One region of the Variimorphobacter sp. HTMS_6 genome, then DNA from elsewhere that is predicted to be linked to it. Evidence: riboswitches for the same ligand, from Rfam matches in the RefSeq annotation. Region 1 holds a riboswitch; the other holds the start of a gene.

Region 1 (8,598 bases):
CTTATTGAAAGCTCCTTACCCCTATCTGTGAAACTGATTATGCTTATCTTCATATCCGTTTTCCCCGAAACTCTGTCTCAAAATCCGGTGCATAGAGTCTTGAACGTTTATAATTTTGATGTAATATTGCATTTCCAACAAGAATTAATGCTGTTTTTGTAATGTAATGTTCCTTAGCTGTTTGTTCCAAAGTATCCACCGTACAGATGTATGCCTCTTCCTCTGGCCATGTGGCTTTATAAATAATTGCGGCCGGAGTAGTTGGCATATATCCACCTGTAACTAATCGATGAGATAATTCCTTCAACATCCCGGTACTGAGATAGATAGCCATAGTCGCACCATGCGCAGCAAAGCTTTCTATACTTTCTCGCTCCGGCACTGGGGTTTTCCCCTCCATCCTGGTAATTATCAGGCTTTGGGAGATATCCGGTAAAGTATATTCCAGATTTAAGGAAGCTGCTGCGCCAAAGCAGGCGCTGACACCGGGACAGGTCTCATACTCGATGGAAAGTTCATCGAGTATATCCATCTGTTCCCTGATTGCTCCATACACACTGGGATCACCGGTATGAAGTCTTACGATGATTTTTCCAAGATGATTTGCTTCCTTAATTACCTCTATTACCTCTTCTAATGTCATCTTGGCACTATTGTGAATCTCACATTCTTTCTTTGCATATCCAAGTAATTCAGGATTAACCAGAGAACCGGCATAGATGATGACATCCGCTTTTTCCAATAATCTCATCCCTCTCACTGTGATTAAATCAACTGCACCGCTTCCCGCTCCGACAAAATACACCATAGCCTACTCTCCCATTTCCTTTATTCTATATAAAAGTTTCTCTGCTCCATTACTTTTTATCAACTCTCCATATTCATTCGAGTACATAATACATTCGATATGAATGTTACCTCCTCCACGTCTATTTAGATAGAAACATGCCTTATCTATCACTATTTCCATGGCTTTCTCCAGCCTTCCTGCTTCCATAAGAATTCGAATACCTTCCTCTGTGGTTGGTGCATTCAGTATCGCCTGTGCTTCGCTAACATTAATTCCAGCCTGGACTCCTGCCGATGCCATCAGCTCCATTCTGCAATCTCCTTCCTTGGAATGAGTATTCATCATTCCTCCGGAAAGTTTGATCAGTTTTCCGATATGTCCGGTCAGGAGCATCGACCTAATTCCTAATCCCACCGCCATATCAATCGTATCACCGATGTAATTACTGCATTTCACACTTTTATTCAAATCATATTGATACGTTCTCTTCATAAATTCCAGTCCGTAATTCCCTGGTGATACCGCAATCTCTTGATAACCCTCTGCTTTTTTTACATTCAGCTCCACTCGGATGGTATCTAATAATGCCTGACTGCTCATCGGCTCCACGATACCAGAAGTTCCAAGAATGGAGATTCCTCCAATGATTCCAAGCTTTGGATTGAAGGTTTTCTCCGCAAGCCTCTCTCCCTCTGGAACGGAAATCTCAATTACAAGCCCTCCTTTATAATCCACAAGCTCACATACTTCCCTAACTTCCCTGAGAATCATCTCTCTCGGAACATGATTAATTGCTGCATTTCCGATTGGCTGATCCAAACCCTTCTTTGTCACTCTACCGACACCAATTCCTCCGTCAATTAGGATCTCTTCACTTCTCTTCTCGTCCATAAGCTCTGTTCTTCCCATGGTAACGGTAGCAAAAACAAATGCCCCGGTCGTGATGTCCGGGTCATCCCCGCCGTCCTTTCTGACCGCGCAGCTGACTCTGGTTTCCTCTCTGGTAATCTCTTCTATCTGTGCTTCAAAAGGAATCCCCTTAGGAGTCTCGATTCGAATCGTTCTTTTCTCCTGACCGGTTAGGAGCATATATGCTGCTGCTTTTGAGGCTGCTGCTGCACAGCTTCCGGTTGTAAAACCATAACGCATATTAACCCTCATCTACCTTCCGAGTTCGTAGAGTAGTGCATTACAAATCGCTGCTGCGACGTTGCTTCCGCCCTTGCGCCCTCTGTTTACGATATATGGAATATCTGTTTTTAGGATTAATTCCTTCGCTGCGACCACATTAACAAAGCCTACCGGTACACCTATGACAAATGCCGGGCGAAAGATATTATTTTGTATCATCTCACTTAGCTGAATCAGTGCGGTGGGTGCATTACCAACCGCAAAAATTACCGGTTTCTGAATCTGAGCCGCCATCTCCATACTGACCGATGCTCTGGTAACATGCCTTTGCTTTGCAAGCTCAACCACCTTTGGATCTGCCATATAGCAATGGGCTTCCCCTCCAAATCGCGCCAAGACATTCTTATTAATTCCCGCCAACGCCATATTGGTGTCGGTTACGATATCAGCTCCATCTTTTATCAATTCCTTTGCTCTCTCAATCGCTCCCTCAGAAAATGCTAAAGTATGTGCATATTCAAAATCCGCGCTGGTATGTATTACTCGCTTTATAACTGGTTCCTGCTCAGGAATCAACGTAATATTCTGTTCCTTCAACTCTTCCGTTATAATCTCAAAACTCTTTCTTTCAATATCCTCTGGTAATACAAACTCTATTTGATCCATGGTTATCCTCTCTTTAAGTAATGAATTAATAATTCACAATGTCTTAGTAAATAAAAAACCTCCATGTCACAAGTGACATGGAGGCAAAAATAGACGTAGTAAGTCCTATTATCCGTTCCAAACCAGTTACTCGTGGCTGTAAATACTTCATTTAAGGCAGGTCTCCTGGCTAAAAGATCATCGTATACGGCAGCCTTCCCGATAAATTATCAGTGACTATATTTGCCGTAAACTCCCTTATCACAGTGACGAGTTCGTACAGGAATTGCACCTGTTTCCCTTTTCATCAGAACATAGCATAAGCTTTTCTGACACCTTAAATGTATTCAGTTATTGCATTCATTATATTATACCATTCTCACATATACAAGAACTTTATTATTATACTTTGAATCTGGAATCAACTATGCTTCGTGATTAAATCCCCATCCGGTTCAAGTCCTGAATTAATGTTTACTTGACTATGTATCTTCATTCGATAGTAATAAGCCGGAATCAAAGGAATCAAGGCAAAAACCCATGCAATCGGGTTCGCAAGACAGATTCCCATAAATCCCATCGGTTTTGTGAGAACAACAACCACTAACCCCCTAGCTAATAACTCAAAGATTCCTCCCATCATTGGCAGAAAACCATACCCCAGTCCCTGGAGAGCATTACGATAAACAAAGATTAACCCTAAAGGGATATAGAATCCTGCTACCGCGTAAAAATAAATCTGTGCCTTATCGACTACTTCGGCACTATTTCCCGGAACAAATAATTTAACTAATAAATCCCCGAATACAAGCACAGCCGTCATAGATATAAAACCACAGATAACTGTCAGAATAATACTTGCTTTTACTCCCTCTTTCACACGATCCATTCTCTGTGCACCGGTATTTTGCCCTACAAAAGTAGCCAAACTTGCACCAAGGGAGGGAAATGCCTGCACAATTATATTTTGTATCTTACCTGCTGCCGTAAATGCAGCGATATACACTGTTCCTAATCCATTCAATGCAACCTGAACCATCATCGTACCGATTGCTGTGATGGAGAATTGAAGCCCCATCGGTGCTCCCATACTGATTAAACGTCTCATACTTTTGAAAGAAAAATGAGCATCTTCTTTCTTTATTCTTAAAATCGAATACTTTTTCAACATATGAATCAAGCATAAAATCGATGCAAAAGCCTGTGATATTACAGTTGCGTATCCTGCCCCCTCAACTCCCATGGACAGTCCAGGAATAAACAGAAAATCAAGTGCAACATTCAGAACGGAAGAAAGCACTAAAAAATAAAGAGGTGTTTTACTATCTCCAAGTGCTCTTAAAATAGCTGCAAAGATATTATAAGCAACGGTTGCAGTTAATCCCATATAAATAATTGAGATAAATCGTTCGGTATCTGCAAATATCTCTTTGGGCGTATTCATAACTTCTAGTATCCATCTATTTGCCATCAATAATCCTACCGTCATTATTACTGCCATCCCAATGCAAAGATAGTATGACATTGCTACATTATGTTTCACACCCTCGGTATCGTCTGCACCAAAGCGTTGCGCAACAATAATTGAAAATCCTCCAGTCATTCCCATAATCCATCCGATTACCAAAAAGGTCAGTGATCCGGTGGAACCAACTGCTGCCAGAGCATTTACACCAAGATATTGCCCTACGATAACGGAATCAATTACGTAGTACAATTGCTGAACGATATTTCCGATAAAAATCGGGACTGTAAATCCGATTAGTAGTTTCATTGGGTTCCCTGTTGTCAAATCATTTGGCATAAAAAAAGCCTCCTTCTGTCTGTTCTTCTATGAATTGCAAAACATATTCCTTAAGCAATACGATATATCCAACAGTACTTATTCTATGCTTAATCTCGAATAAAACAATGTAGTCTTTTATTCTTATCCATGTTTTATACTGTAATATCCGACAAAAAGGAAGAATTCGCTTGTGAGATTCTCCCCCCAACTACAAATCACACTAGCAACTTGCCATAAAAACAGGTGCTCCGTTAATAAGAGCACCTGTTTTTATTTATTGGTTTTTATTTATTGGTTTTTATTTAATCGCATTTATTTTATATAACATTATTATCTTTAGATCACCCAGAAGTTACTGTGAAAGGCGATACTTCGATATACATCAAGACGTATCCACTTCTTAGTAAATCCCAACTCATTACCATCTTCTATTGCTTTATACTCCTTAAGAAATTCATGAAGCGTACCTTCCGAGGTTACAGCCACACCGAAGCCTCTCCCGTTCGTAATCGGATAACCGCCAAATTTGAAATCATCAATTGACTGAATGTCCTCTATCTTTCGATTTCTTACCTTAATTGCCACCCAATCACGAAGTACTAAGATATCAAAATCATCAGGATATTGATAGCTGTCCCCTTTCACCGGTATCTCCTCGTCAATGGTATAACGTTTTTCCTCCGGCTTATATTTTGAAACTGTTAAGCTTTCAAGATTATAATAGAACTCCTCGAATATATCTCCTCTGGCTTGAAATTCATTATAATAGAAGGTGTTCTGCTCTTTATTATCACCGGATTCCCGATCAAAATCTTCTACCACACCGCAGGCTGAGGTCATATTCGTGATACGATTAATTAGTATAAGTTCACCCAAGGTCTTATGTGATTTAAACTGATCGACCGATATTTTCTCAGCCAATATGATGTTACAGGAAGCGATTTCATTCTTCACTAAGTGATCGGTGCTTTTATGTTCTCCTGTATTAACATCGATCCTATACTCAATTCCAGTAACTACACCAGGAATCAACTTTGTCCCGATTTTAACAAAAAAGTCCTGATTCACTAAAAGTTTGGAATCATCCATCCACAATATGGTTGCGGTTAATTGCTTGGAGGTCGTAAGTTTTGGGTTTTTCGTCAATACGCACCCTCTAGACACATCCACTTCTTTATTTAGCTGAATGGTTACCGGCTGTCCCTCCCCTGCACTATGTACTTCCTGATCAGTGACATGGATACTCTTTACAACAGCTCGTTCATTGCTAGGCAGGGTGATTATCTCATCGCCGACTGATATCGTCCCCTCCTCAATCTGACCCTGAAAGCCTCGAAAGGTATGGTTCGGTCTGCACACTCTTTGCACCGGCATATAAAAATCCTTCTCATCTTCAGCGTGATTAATCTCAACCTGCTCCAAATGAGTGAGTAAGGCTTGCCCTGTGTACCATGGAATATTTATGGACTTCGAAGTTAGGTTATCACCTTCTGTTGCTGATATCGGAATGATTATTACATCCTCCAAGGATAATTCTGTGGTTAGCTCGTCAATCTCTTTTTTGATCTCCCCAAAGCGTTCCTCACTGTAACCAACAAGATCCATCTTATTTACCGCAAATACAAAGTGTTTTATTCCCATCAGGGAGCAAATTCTTGCATGTCTTCTGGTTTGCACCAATACGCCTTGCTTGGCATCCACAAGAATAATTGAGAGATCGGCAAAGGATGCTCCAACCGCCATATTTCTAGTGTACTCCTCATGTCCCGGTGTATCCGCAACGATAAAGCTTCTATGATCCGTTGTGAAGTAACGATATGCTACATCTATCGTAATACCCTGTTCTCTTTCTGCCATTAAACCATCTAGTAAGAGGGAATAGTCAATTGCACCTTCGCGGCTACCCACCTTAGAATCAAGCTCGAGCGCACGTTCCTGATCTGCATACAACAGTTTAGAATCATATAATAAATGTCCGATCAGAGTGGATTTTCCATCATCAACACTTCCACAGGTTATAAACTTTAATAATCCATTCATCTAGAAATATCCCTCCCTCTTTCTTCTCTCCATGCTGCCTGCCGCTTCATTATCGATTACTCTGCTGGTTCTCTCGGAGGATACAGCGCTTAAGGTTTCGTCTATAATTTCATCCAGAGTAACCGCCTCGGATTCACATCCGCCGGTTAACGGATAACAGCCAAGGGTACGGAATCGTACCATCTTGTTCTCAACCTGCTCTCCGGGTAAGAGCTTAATTCTATCATCATCCACCATGATGATATTGCCATCACGATAGATTACCGGGCGCTCCTTTGCATAATACAGGGACACAATATCAATATTTTCTCGCTGAATATACTGCCAGATATCCTTCTCTGTCCAGTTGGATATCGGGAACACTCTCATGCTCTCCCCTTTATTAATTTTGGTGTTATACAACTTCCACATCTCCGGTCTCTGGTTCTTAGGATCCCAGGCCTGCGCTTCATTACGGAAAGAAAAGATTCTCTCCTTCGCACGGGATTTCTCCTCGTCACGACGTCCTCCGCCGAAAGCTGCGGTAAATCCATATTTTTGTAAGCCCTGTTTTAAGGCTTGTGTTTTCATAATATCCGTATAGGCAGAACCATGGTCAAATGGATTGATCCCCTGTTCAATTCCCTCTTGATTGCTGTGAACAATCATCTCAATTCCAAGCTCTTTTGCTTTTCTGTCACGAAACTCTACCATTTCCCTAAACTTCCAGGTTGTGTCGATATGCATGAAGGGAAACGGGGGCTTTTCAGGATAGAAAGCCTTCATTGCAAGATGCAGCATAACAGAGCTATCCTTACCGATGGAATATAGCATAACCGGTTTCTCACACTCCGCTGCCACTTCTCGAATGACATAGATTGCTTCAGCTTCTAATTCGTCAAGGTGTGTCAAATTACTCATTCGCATGTCCTCCTATAGTTAAATTTACATATTATCATAACAATCTATTAATATTGATTAGAATCCTTCCGGTTCACATCAATCACTTCAATTTCTCCATCACTTTTCTCAATATTCCAATGAACAATATCTCCTTCGGTTTCAACCGTAAGTTTACTTCCTACTCCACCGATATCTGCTCCGAGATAGAGAGAGATAGCTTGCACTGGGCACTCTTTGATACAGGAGGAGCAGCCCCAGCAATCCTGTGGGTATTTGATAAATGCCTTTTTATCTTCCATTTTAATCAGGCTTCCGGGACATACATTCACACATTTCTTACAGCCGATACAGGTATCCTTCTTAATTGCTATGCTCATACTGTACCCCCTGTTCAACCAATTCTCTAAATATGATTTTAAGTTCTCCGTCCACCAATTTTGAATTCACATATTTTAACCACTGATCACTCTTATTCGGATAATCCAGATTCTCTGCAAAGCTATGCCATCTAGTTTCTTTTCTTGCTCTAAGGTGCGCAATTACCGATTTACATAATACCAATCGTTCCCTAAGCTCATATACGAACATTAATTCATGCATATCCTGTGCATGTAGGTGCTTGCTCAGTTTTATGATTTGGTCAATCTTCTCATCTGCAATCTTAAGCTGTTTTTCATTGAACTGATAATTATTACCGATACCACCGGCATATGTATCCATCACCTTTTGCATCGCTTCTTCAAGCTGAGCGGTTGTATAGATCGGATTCTCATAGTTTAGAATTCCTTCCACTTCCTCCTGAACAGCTTTCGTTAATAATTCTCTTTCTAGTTTTGCCACATATTCTGTATTTTCCGACTCACTTAGATCCTTCACCGCTGCTATAGCTGCGATTTCACCTTCCACCAATGCTCCGGTTACGTATTTTTGAGGACATCCTCCCGCTACATCTCCTGCTGCATAGAGTCCTTCAATTGTGGTACGTCTGTTTGTATCGACCCAATATCCACTTGCTGTGTGACCACCGACGATATAAGGCTCTGTTCCTTCAATCTCAACATTCTGCTCACTTGAATTTTTCCCTGACTCGATCCATTTTAACGTCTGGCTCGGTGCCATATTAAGATAAGCTTTCTTTAATTCTGCGTCTTGTGAAGGGGTGATTCCTTCTGTTCGTAGATAACAGGGGCCTCTACCCTCCTGATTCTCCTTTACTGTTCCATATACTCGTTCCGAGGTAGTAATTCCGTATTTTGTCTCATAAACCTCACCGAGGGAATTCACCTGCTTTGCTCCTACCCCCTGTGCAATGGTTCCGGTAGGT
Region 2 (8,598 bases), 1.6 Mb from region 1:
AGTAAATGCTTTTAGAAGGAATAAATGCTTCGTCTGATTTACTTCTTCCATAAGTGAATAATCCATACTACTCCTTACAAAATCCATAAAGCACTCATCCACCACCAACTTAACATCACAATTGTTACATTGATTTAACAGCTTTTTCAAAAAGGTTTTCTGTAATAGAACTCCGGTTGGGTTATTCGGATTACAGAGGAATAGAATATCAATATCTTCCGTAATCAAAGGTAAGAAGTCCTCTTGTAGGTAAAACTCCTCCTCTTCCTTTATAATTACATACTGTACCTCACAACCCACAGTTTTTAATGCCTGCTCGTACTCATAAAAGGTAGGGATTGGGATAAGTGCTTTCTTAGGCTTAATTGCTAGCGCTAGGGAGAAGATTAAATCCGCAGCTCCATTTCCACAAATAATCTGATCATACGGTAAACCAATTGAGGCTGAGATTGCTTCCCGCAGCTTAACACAATCCGGGTCAGGATAACAATTTGACTCCTTCACTCCATCGCACGCGGCTTGGATAACCCGCTCCGGAATTCCTAACGGGTTTATATTTGCAGAAAAATCATACTTCACATTATTTTGATAGACATCGCCACCGTGCTTGTACATCTTGTTCTCCTTATCATTTCCTATGTAAATAATAAAATTTGTCCTATAGAATTTTTTAATGATTTTGTATATAAAGAATTTTATAGTATGCTTCATTCACATCTCATTTATTTTAAGGAAAATTTCAGTTACCAATGAAATATTTTCACCGATTCTTTCGTTAATTATATTTAATCACAGGTAAATTCAATTTATTTTACACAGATGATATATTGTATAATCAACCGAATTCCACAAAACAGGATTATTCCAATTATAGCAGTAAGATATAGAAGTTCATTTGCTCTCTTAATATCTTTTTTCTCCACCTCTCGAATTGGGTCACCAATGGTTTGCTTATGATGCAACACTCCAAAATAATAGGCATCGCCGCCCAGTTGGATCTCTAGTGCCCCTGCTGTTACCGCCTCAGTGTGGGCGGAATTAGGGCTTGAATGATGGTGTCTATCCCTATGGTACATCTTCCATGCATTCGCCGGATGATATCTCTTAACAAATGCGGCAAAAATCATCAGATAAGCAGCTATTCTGGCAGGAATATAATTAAGAACATCGTCTAATTTTGCTGCTGCCCGCCCAAAATAAAGATATTTCTCATTCTTATATCCCACCATGGAATCCATTGTGTTCACTGCTTTATATAAAAATCCCAGTACAGGACCACCAATTGCCAAATAAAACATAGGAGCAATGCTTCCATCCGAGGTATTCTCCGCCACAGTCTCGACTGTCGCCTTGATCATTCCTTGTTCGGATAGATTTTTAGTGTCCCTGCCGACAATCATAGAAACTGCTGTTCTTGCACCCTCCACATCATCCCTCATCAATGCATCATGAACCTTCATACTCTCATCCTTTAGGGACTTAGTGGCTAGTAGCTGTGCACAGAATAGTATCTGTACCACCATACTGATATAGGGATTAATATGATTAAGTACAACTATCAAAGCAAGTGGGATTGCAACTGTTATTACAATTACCACAACTACAAGAAACACTCCGGCAATCAGTTCCCCTTTCTTATTCTTAGGGAAAATCTTTCTCAAATATCGGCTGGCAAGCGTAATCAAATTCCCTATTCCACGAACCGGATGCCAGAGCCAGTGGGGATCACCAATGATCAGGTCTAAAAGGAAGCCACATATCAATACGATTACGATATCATACATAAATTCATTATTCTCCCTTCCTCTAGATCAAATAATCCGACATATCCACCTCCGTTATCCACAAGCCAATGATAATACTGGTGCTGCTCATCGCTGAAATGTTCTAAAATACTCATAATGGTGCCACCGTGAACGATTAAAGCAATGCTTTGGTATTCCTGTTGCATGCAATATTTGATGACTTTTAAAAACCCGCTTATCGACCGGGCTTTAAATTCCTTCAAATCCTCTCCTCCTGGAAATGGCATCGTTGCATTACTATCAATCCAATCCTGATAAGCATGATTATCGGACATCTCAAGGTAGTTCTTATTCTCAAACTCACCGAAATCACACTCTTTCAGCTCCTCATATACATGAAACATCCGATCCGGATAGATTAGCTCAGCTGTCTGGCAACATCGAATCATCGGACTTATAAAAACAGCATCCACTTTAGGATAATGGTGTTTACTCTTCTCATTAACGCCGGTCTCACTAAGCGGTTCATCCGTACTTCCGATGTAGCGCTTTGACAGATTTCCTTCCGTGGCAAAGTGACGGATTAACACTACCTCAATCATGCTTGATCACCATCCCTATACCATTCATAACCCGGTGTACTTCCTTCGCTTCCTGTGCAAGTCTGCAACAAATTCTTCCGGTTATCTCTCTATACCTTCTATCATAGGGCTCTACAGGAACTACGCCACATCCAAGCTCATCTACTACGATAATGATGGATGGATTTTTCTCAATTATCTGATCGATCAACGGATCCAGATCTCTCTCCTCCTTCAGCATACGGTCAATCCATAAGTGAAAATGATTTACAATTGGTTTACTTAATAACTCCTCCAAGAAACACTCTTCTCCTCTTTCTACATCCTTCTCATTCATTCCAGTCTTGGTCAGTATATATTCTAATTTACCCTGATAAGCGCCTCCGCTAATTAACCACATAACTTTCCTCCGATTACCACACATATTACAAGTACAAGTTCACATAGTTGCAGGAAATACCCTGCCACATCTCCGGTAATACCACCGAATTCCTTCCTAGACATAAGATAATAATAAAGATAGGTAATTGCTAAACCGATTAGACAAAAAACTCCCAAATATGGATGAATGATGACCATTAATGCCGCACATACCACGATGTATCCCATCATTACATAAGCGGTCACTCTCTTCTTTGCCTCATTCGAGAACATGGCTACCAGTCCGCTGTTCTTTGCCAGAGGGAAGGTAACAACGGATAGACCGCTTAACGCCCTGGACAGAACAAATCCAATTACCAGAAGTGGAAGCACTTCCTTATTCACCTCATACCAGAATCCAAACGTGATCAGATAATATGCCACACATGATATAACTGCAAACGCTCCTGAATTCGGATCCTTCAATATTTCTAACTTCTTCTCCATCGGTTGATAGGAACGAAGTGCATCCGTTGTATCCATAAACCCATCCATATGGATTCCACCTGTAATTATTAATGGAAGGATTATGATGACCACGGTATACAAAATATGGCTCACATCTAGCATACCTGCGATGTAATCCCACAGATAAAGTACACCTCCGATAACCGCACCAATGACCGGGAAGAAACACATTACATATCTCATGTTTTCCTTTGACCAATCCACTCTTGGCATTGGTAATTTTGAATACATCCCGAATGCAATAATAAAACTCCTTATGATACGCATCATACTTCCTGCCTTTCATTTGTTTCTTTATCTCATTTTTTCTTTCTTCCATACAACAGGAATTCCATGAACTACTTCGATTACCTGATCTGCCCTGGTACCGATTCTCTGGTTGATTATACCTAACACATTCATATATTCCAGTGTTGTAGAATCATAGGTAATGCCATCTTCAAAGATGTTATTTGTCACAATAACCAGATTCTCAGACTGACGAATTAAACCTTCTACCCCCGATAAAACCTCTTCGATTGTATTGCCTGCAGCACCGTAAGCCGAGAACATCTCATTTGCAACCAGATTCGACATACACTCTAATAGAATAGAGGAATGTGGGGGTATTGTAATCTTCTTCAGACCGAGAAAGCATTCTATCGTAGAAAAATCCTTGCATTCCCTCATCTTCTGATGCTTCTTGATTTTGATTCTGGTTTCCTCATCAAAAGGTTGCATGGTAGCAATGTATATCAAAGAGCTTTCTTTGTCTTTTGACAATTTCACTATATGATTTTCTGCATATTCTGATTTACCGCTGCCGCTCCCACCGATTATCACTGATATCATAAATCTAGCCATACCTTTCCTTATGAATTATTTATTATATAAAAGTCTTATTCTACTTACAATTATAATGGTTGATATGCTTCTATCTCGATTTCTTCAAAGGTACTCATTTCCCGGTACACCGCTAATGCCATATCCAGTAATGGATATAGCGCTATCGCACCGGTACCTTCGCCAAGACACATATCACATGTAAGGAACGGGCTTATTCCAAGCGCATTTAATGTTAACATTCCTGCGTTTTCCTTGGATACATGGGACGGGAGGATATAGTCACTCACCTTTTGTTCTATCCTTGTAGCAACCAAAGCGGCGACCGAAGAGATAAATCCATCGACCACTATGGGTACGTTTGCCGCTGCCCCACCTAGATATAATCCTACAATTCCGGCGATATCAAATCCGCCTACTTTAGCCAATACATCTAAAGGGTCATTTTTATCCGGAATATTTTTCTCAATAGCCTGCTTAATAACCTTGACTTTTCTTATTAAGCCCTCATCTGTTAACCCTGCTCCCTTACCTGTAACCATTTCCACCGGCACATCCAAAATAACAGCTGCAATTGCGCTACTTATCGTCGTATTTCCAATTCCCATCTCGCCGGTCGCTATGATTTGGTATCCCTGTTCCTTTAATTTGAACACGATATTAATACCTACCTCAATTGCCCTTATAGCCTGTTCCCTAGTCATAGCAGGTTCCCGTGCAATATTCCCGGTACCATAAGCAATCTTATTATGATTCCCCAATCTGGTATCACGATTTATTCCGATGTCTACTGGATATACATCCGCTCCTGCCTGCCTTGCCATTACGCAGGCACAGGATTTCATGTCAAGGAAATTCTCCGCTACAATTGCGGTAACCTCACTTCCGGTCTGTGTGACTCCCTCCTTCACAACACCGTTATCTGCACACATGATTACAAGTGCCTTTTTATTTAATTCTATCTGTGTAGAACCAATAATTCCGGCAATCTTAATTATCCCTTCCTCCAGCTTACCCATACTATGTAATGGTTTTGCGATACTATCCCATCTATGTCTACAGTTTGTCATCGCATGTTTATTTGAACCTTCAATCTCATTCAATATATCTTCAAATTTTTTCAAGAGAGCCTCCGCCTTCTGTTTTATTTCATTCATGATATTCCCTACACTTTTCTAAGAATCGGTAGGGCACTTGTGGATTGGAATAATAATAAAGATGGGGAAAGCCTAATGCCATCGTATCGCTACCATGAATACAGTTCCACTGAGTGTCTCGATTTGGTTTACGGGCAGTTAGAGATGAGCCCAAAGATGTACTTTCAAAATAATGAAACTCATGTCCTCTGACGCTTTCCCCTGTCTTAAATAGAAGCTGATCGTGATTTGCGCTTAATTCAATATATCCAAAACGGTTCAATCGATTTGTCTTATACACCTCTCCATCAATTACACCTACCATCGGATATCTCTGACCTTCAATATTCTCCATACTACGATGCAGATACATAAAGCCTCCACACTCCGCAATACAAGGTAAGCCGTTCATCATTGCTTCTTTTATAGATTCCTTCATCGACACATTCTCACTCAGCTGCTTTGCGGCTAATTCCGGATACCCTCCGCTAAGGATTAATCCCAGTACTCCTTTCGGAAGCTCTTTGTCATACATCGGGGAAAACTCTACAAGCTCTCCTCCCATATCCCGAAGTAGTTGAAGATTATCTTCATAGTGAAAGCAAAACGCTTCATCCATCGCTACTGCAATTCTGACGCTTCCCTCTATCTTCGGTACAACGGGATCTTGATAAGTTAGTTCCGATGTATGATCTGCCAATTCGAGGATCTCATCGATATCAAGCGTTTGCTCTAATATCCGTGCCAATTCATTTAACCTATATTTATAATCCTTCACTTCTTCCGGTAAGACCAACCCCAAATGTCTGCTTTCAATCACAAGATTTGCCACATGTGGAATATACCCCAGTACACGAACGGATAGCTCCTCTTCAATCATTCTCTTGATATCTCCATATAACCGTTCCGAAATCCTGTTAAGAATCACCCCTTTAATATGGCTATCCTGTTTAAAGTTCAGAAATCCCTGAATAATGGGTAATATGGATAAACTCATCCCTTTACAATTTATCACTAGTATAACCGGAGTATCCGTGATCTTGGCCATCTCATAGGAGGATGCCTGATCGGATGTGGAGGAAAGTCCGTCATAAAAGCCCATCACACCTTCAATTACCGAGATCTCACATTCTCCCGCAGTTCGTGCAAATAGATACCTAACCGTATCTGCATCGGTAAAAAAGCCATCCAGATTTTTCGATTTTGCACCGATAACCTTCGTATGAAACATCGGATCGATATAGTCCGGACCACATTTAAAGGCTCCGGTCTTCAGTCCACGATTAACCAAGGCCTGCAAAAGCCCGCAAGTAACCATGGTTTTACCGCTTCCACTCGAGGGTGCACTAATCATTATTCTTGGTAGTTTCATGTAGAATCCCTCCTTCCTATCTGATAATTATTCTTATATCATTATTTATAATAATTCTCTGCCTAAAGCATCCAATCCTCTAATTCTATGCACTTTTATCCAATATGAATAGGTTGATATATTCATTTTTTTGGTTGGAAGACACAACAAAAGGGCTTAAATCGGAATAATTTAATTATTCCAATCAAAGCCCGACTAAAATTATATTAATAATGACAATGATATTTGAATCCTGTCTTTTATTCTGCCGGAATGATCTAATTCATAGAAGGTAAGATCACCTGTCATAATGTGCTCCTTCTGCTCCCGCTTCCCTCCGAAGTGTAGCAAAACAAATATATATGGCAGGTTTCCTGACTTACGGTTATCTTACTTACTGCGGTCTTCTCAGATCCAGGCAATCCTTTCAACCGAAACAATGTTTCCGGCAAATGATTGAAGCTCTACCTTTCACCAATGACTAATTCATACAGCTTTCAAACCGTTTACAGTAGCGGGGGCTGTTGTGGACTTAAACCACATTCCCTTTTAACTTTTTGCAAAGCACCATATTGTAATTCAATATTATATCGGTTCTTATCCTATATTGCAAGGAATCATAGATTTTTCTTTCTACGAAGATATCATAATATCACTCTTTACTTTTTCGTTGGATCTACAGCGGTCTTCACCGTCTCGAATTTATCCCTTGAGATATGACAATATCCAGTTGGATTCTTATCAAGATATTTTTGATGGTATTCCTCCGCTTTATAATAATTTGATAGAGGTTTTACTTCAATCGCGATCTTTTCCTTATATTTTTTCTGCAGTTCCCGGATGGATTCTATTATCACCTCTTCATCCTGACTATCCACATAATAGACACCGGTACGATATTGCACCCCGCTGTCTCCGCCTTGTCGGTTCACGCTTATAGGATTGATTACATCATAATAAAGATTCAGTACAAATGGTAACCCAATTACACTACCATCATATTCCACCTTAACAGTTTCCGCATGGCCTGTGTTGTTATGGCAAACCTCTTCATAAGTTGGATTCTTTGTATTTCCATTGGCATAGCCTACTTCTGTGAATAATACCCCTTTCACATTCTGAAGATACTGCTCAGTACCCCAAAAGCATCCTCCTGCCAAATATATTGTTTTAGTCATAATGATTCTCCTCTCGTAATTTATTAGCATTATTCATCTTAAGGGATTTGTTTATACCTAATTGTTTTTATTACCTCATCGACGAATCACATATATTATGTATGGGAATACAATGCATTTATAAGTTGTATTATATCATAGCACTATATTTTATTTCAATTACTGCTTTCACAAAATCTTTCCAAGGCTTCAAGTACTATTAACAGTTAGTTGAAGTACTATAGTTTATATTTCAAATTGTATGGAATATCATTTGAATTCTGGGCAATATTTAGTTTTCCATAAATCATTTAATTCTGATTTTTACATCTGCTAACGCACCTTGTGTATTGTAACAAGGAGGGTTTCCCGTCGTGAGGTTCACCAATGTAGGTAAGTGACATAGATCCGCAGGAAGTGATACGATTTACTCCTGCCTTATAAAACAAATCGGTTAACTCTTCATACTCATTCTCACTACATGCTAAGCCTACCGTTTGAAGATGCCCCTTATGTATTCTTAATATCTTCATGATTTCGTCTCGCTTAATTGGCATAAGCCAAATGTTACGATATAAAGGAGATGCCTTTAACGAAGGTTCCACATCAATCATAATGCTAAAATCACGTTCCTTACCCTCCACCAGTTTTTGTGTTCCCTCGATTTCTTCGAGCTTGATCATCTCTTTCGTCCAGGTCACCTCTGCCTGCTCATGAATCCCTAATGGTTGAGGTGGATACATTTCCCCCGCTGAGTACAATGCTTCTTTTAATTGAAATGCGCTCTGTTCGAGCAAAGCGATATCATCTATTTCAATAAACAGACACTGCGGAGAGCTGCAAAATTGCTGATCACTTAAGCAAATCTCATGCGCTAATTGCTGAAATGCATTCTCCATATGTTCTCCCGGTGTCATA

The links. A riboswitch is a leader RNA that binds a small molecule or an ion and turns the genes downstream of it on or off. The one in region 1 is predicted to bind cobalamin.
Region 2: another riboswitch for cobalamin. It lies ahead of AC6IWN_RS09515 (cobyrinic acid a,c-diamide synthase CobB); the one in region 1 lies ahead of AC6IWN_RS02365 (precorrin-8X methylmutase).

Annotation. Positions count from the first base shown of each region.
Region 1 covers NZ_AP046094.1:527,271-535,868, reverse strand. The annotation lists gene AC6IWN_RS02380 (cobalt-precorrin 5A hydrolase) at 1-53, opposite strand, end outside; gene cobM (precorrin-4 C(11)-methyltransferase) at 50-808, opposite strand; gene cbiD (cobalt-precorrin-5B (C(1))-methyltransferase CbiD) at 812-1,939, opposite strand; gene AC6IWN_RS02365 (precorrin-8X methylmutase) at 1,952-2,587, opposite strand; cobalamin riboswitch at 2,726-2,921, opposite strand; gene AC6IWN_RS02360 (MATE family efflux transporter) at 2,988-4,370, opposite strand; gene AC6IWN_RS02355 (sulfate adenylyltransferase subunit 1) at 4,689-6,392, opposite strand; gene cysD (sulfate adenylyltransferase subunit CysD) at 6,393-7,292, opposite strand; gene AC6IWN_RS02345 (ferredoxin family protein) at 7,340-7,651, opposite strand; gene AC6IWN_RS02340 (adenylyl-sulfate reductase subunit alpha) at 7,635-8,598, opposite strand, start outside.
Region 2 covers NZ_AP046094.1:2,111,557-2,120,154, forward strand. The annotation lists gene AC6IWN_RS09480 (pyridoxal phosphate-dependent aminotransferase) at 1-615, opposite strand, end outside; gene cbiB (adenosylcobinamide-phosphate synthase CbiB) at 807-1,784, opposite strand; gene AC6IWN_RS09490 (histidine phosphatase family protein) at 1,769-2,347, opposite strand; gene AC6IWN_RS09495 (bifunctional adenosylcobinamide kinase/adenosylcobinamide-phosphate guanylyltransferase) at 2,340-2,726, opposite strand; gene AC6IWN_RS09500 (adenosylcobinamide-GDP ribazoletransferase) at 2,717-3,484, opposite strand; gene AC6IWN_RS09505 (bifunctional adenosylcobinamide kinase/adenosylcobinamide-phosphate guanylyltransferase) at 3,509-4,057, opposite strand; gene cobT (nicotinate-nucleotide--dimethylbenzimidazole phosphoribosyltransferase) at 4,108-5,193, opposite strand; gene AC6IWN_RS09515 (cobyrinic acid a,c-diamide synthase CobB) at 5,186-6,544, opposite strand; cobalamin riboswitch at 6,871-7,110, opposite strand; gene msrA (peptide-methionine (S)-S-oxide reductase MsrA) at 7,183-7,701, opposite strand; gene AC6IWN_RS09525 (acyl-CoA reductase) at 7,992-8,598, opposite strand, start outside.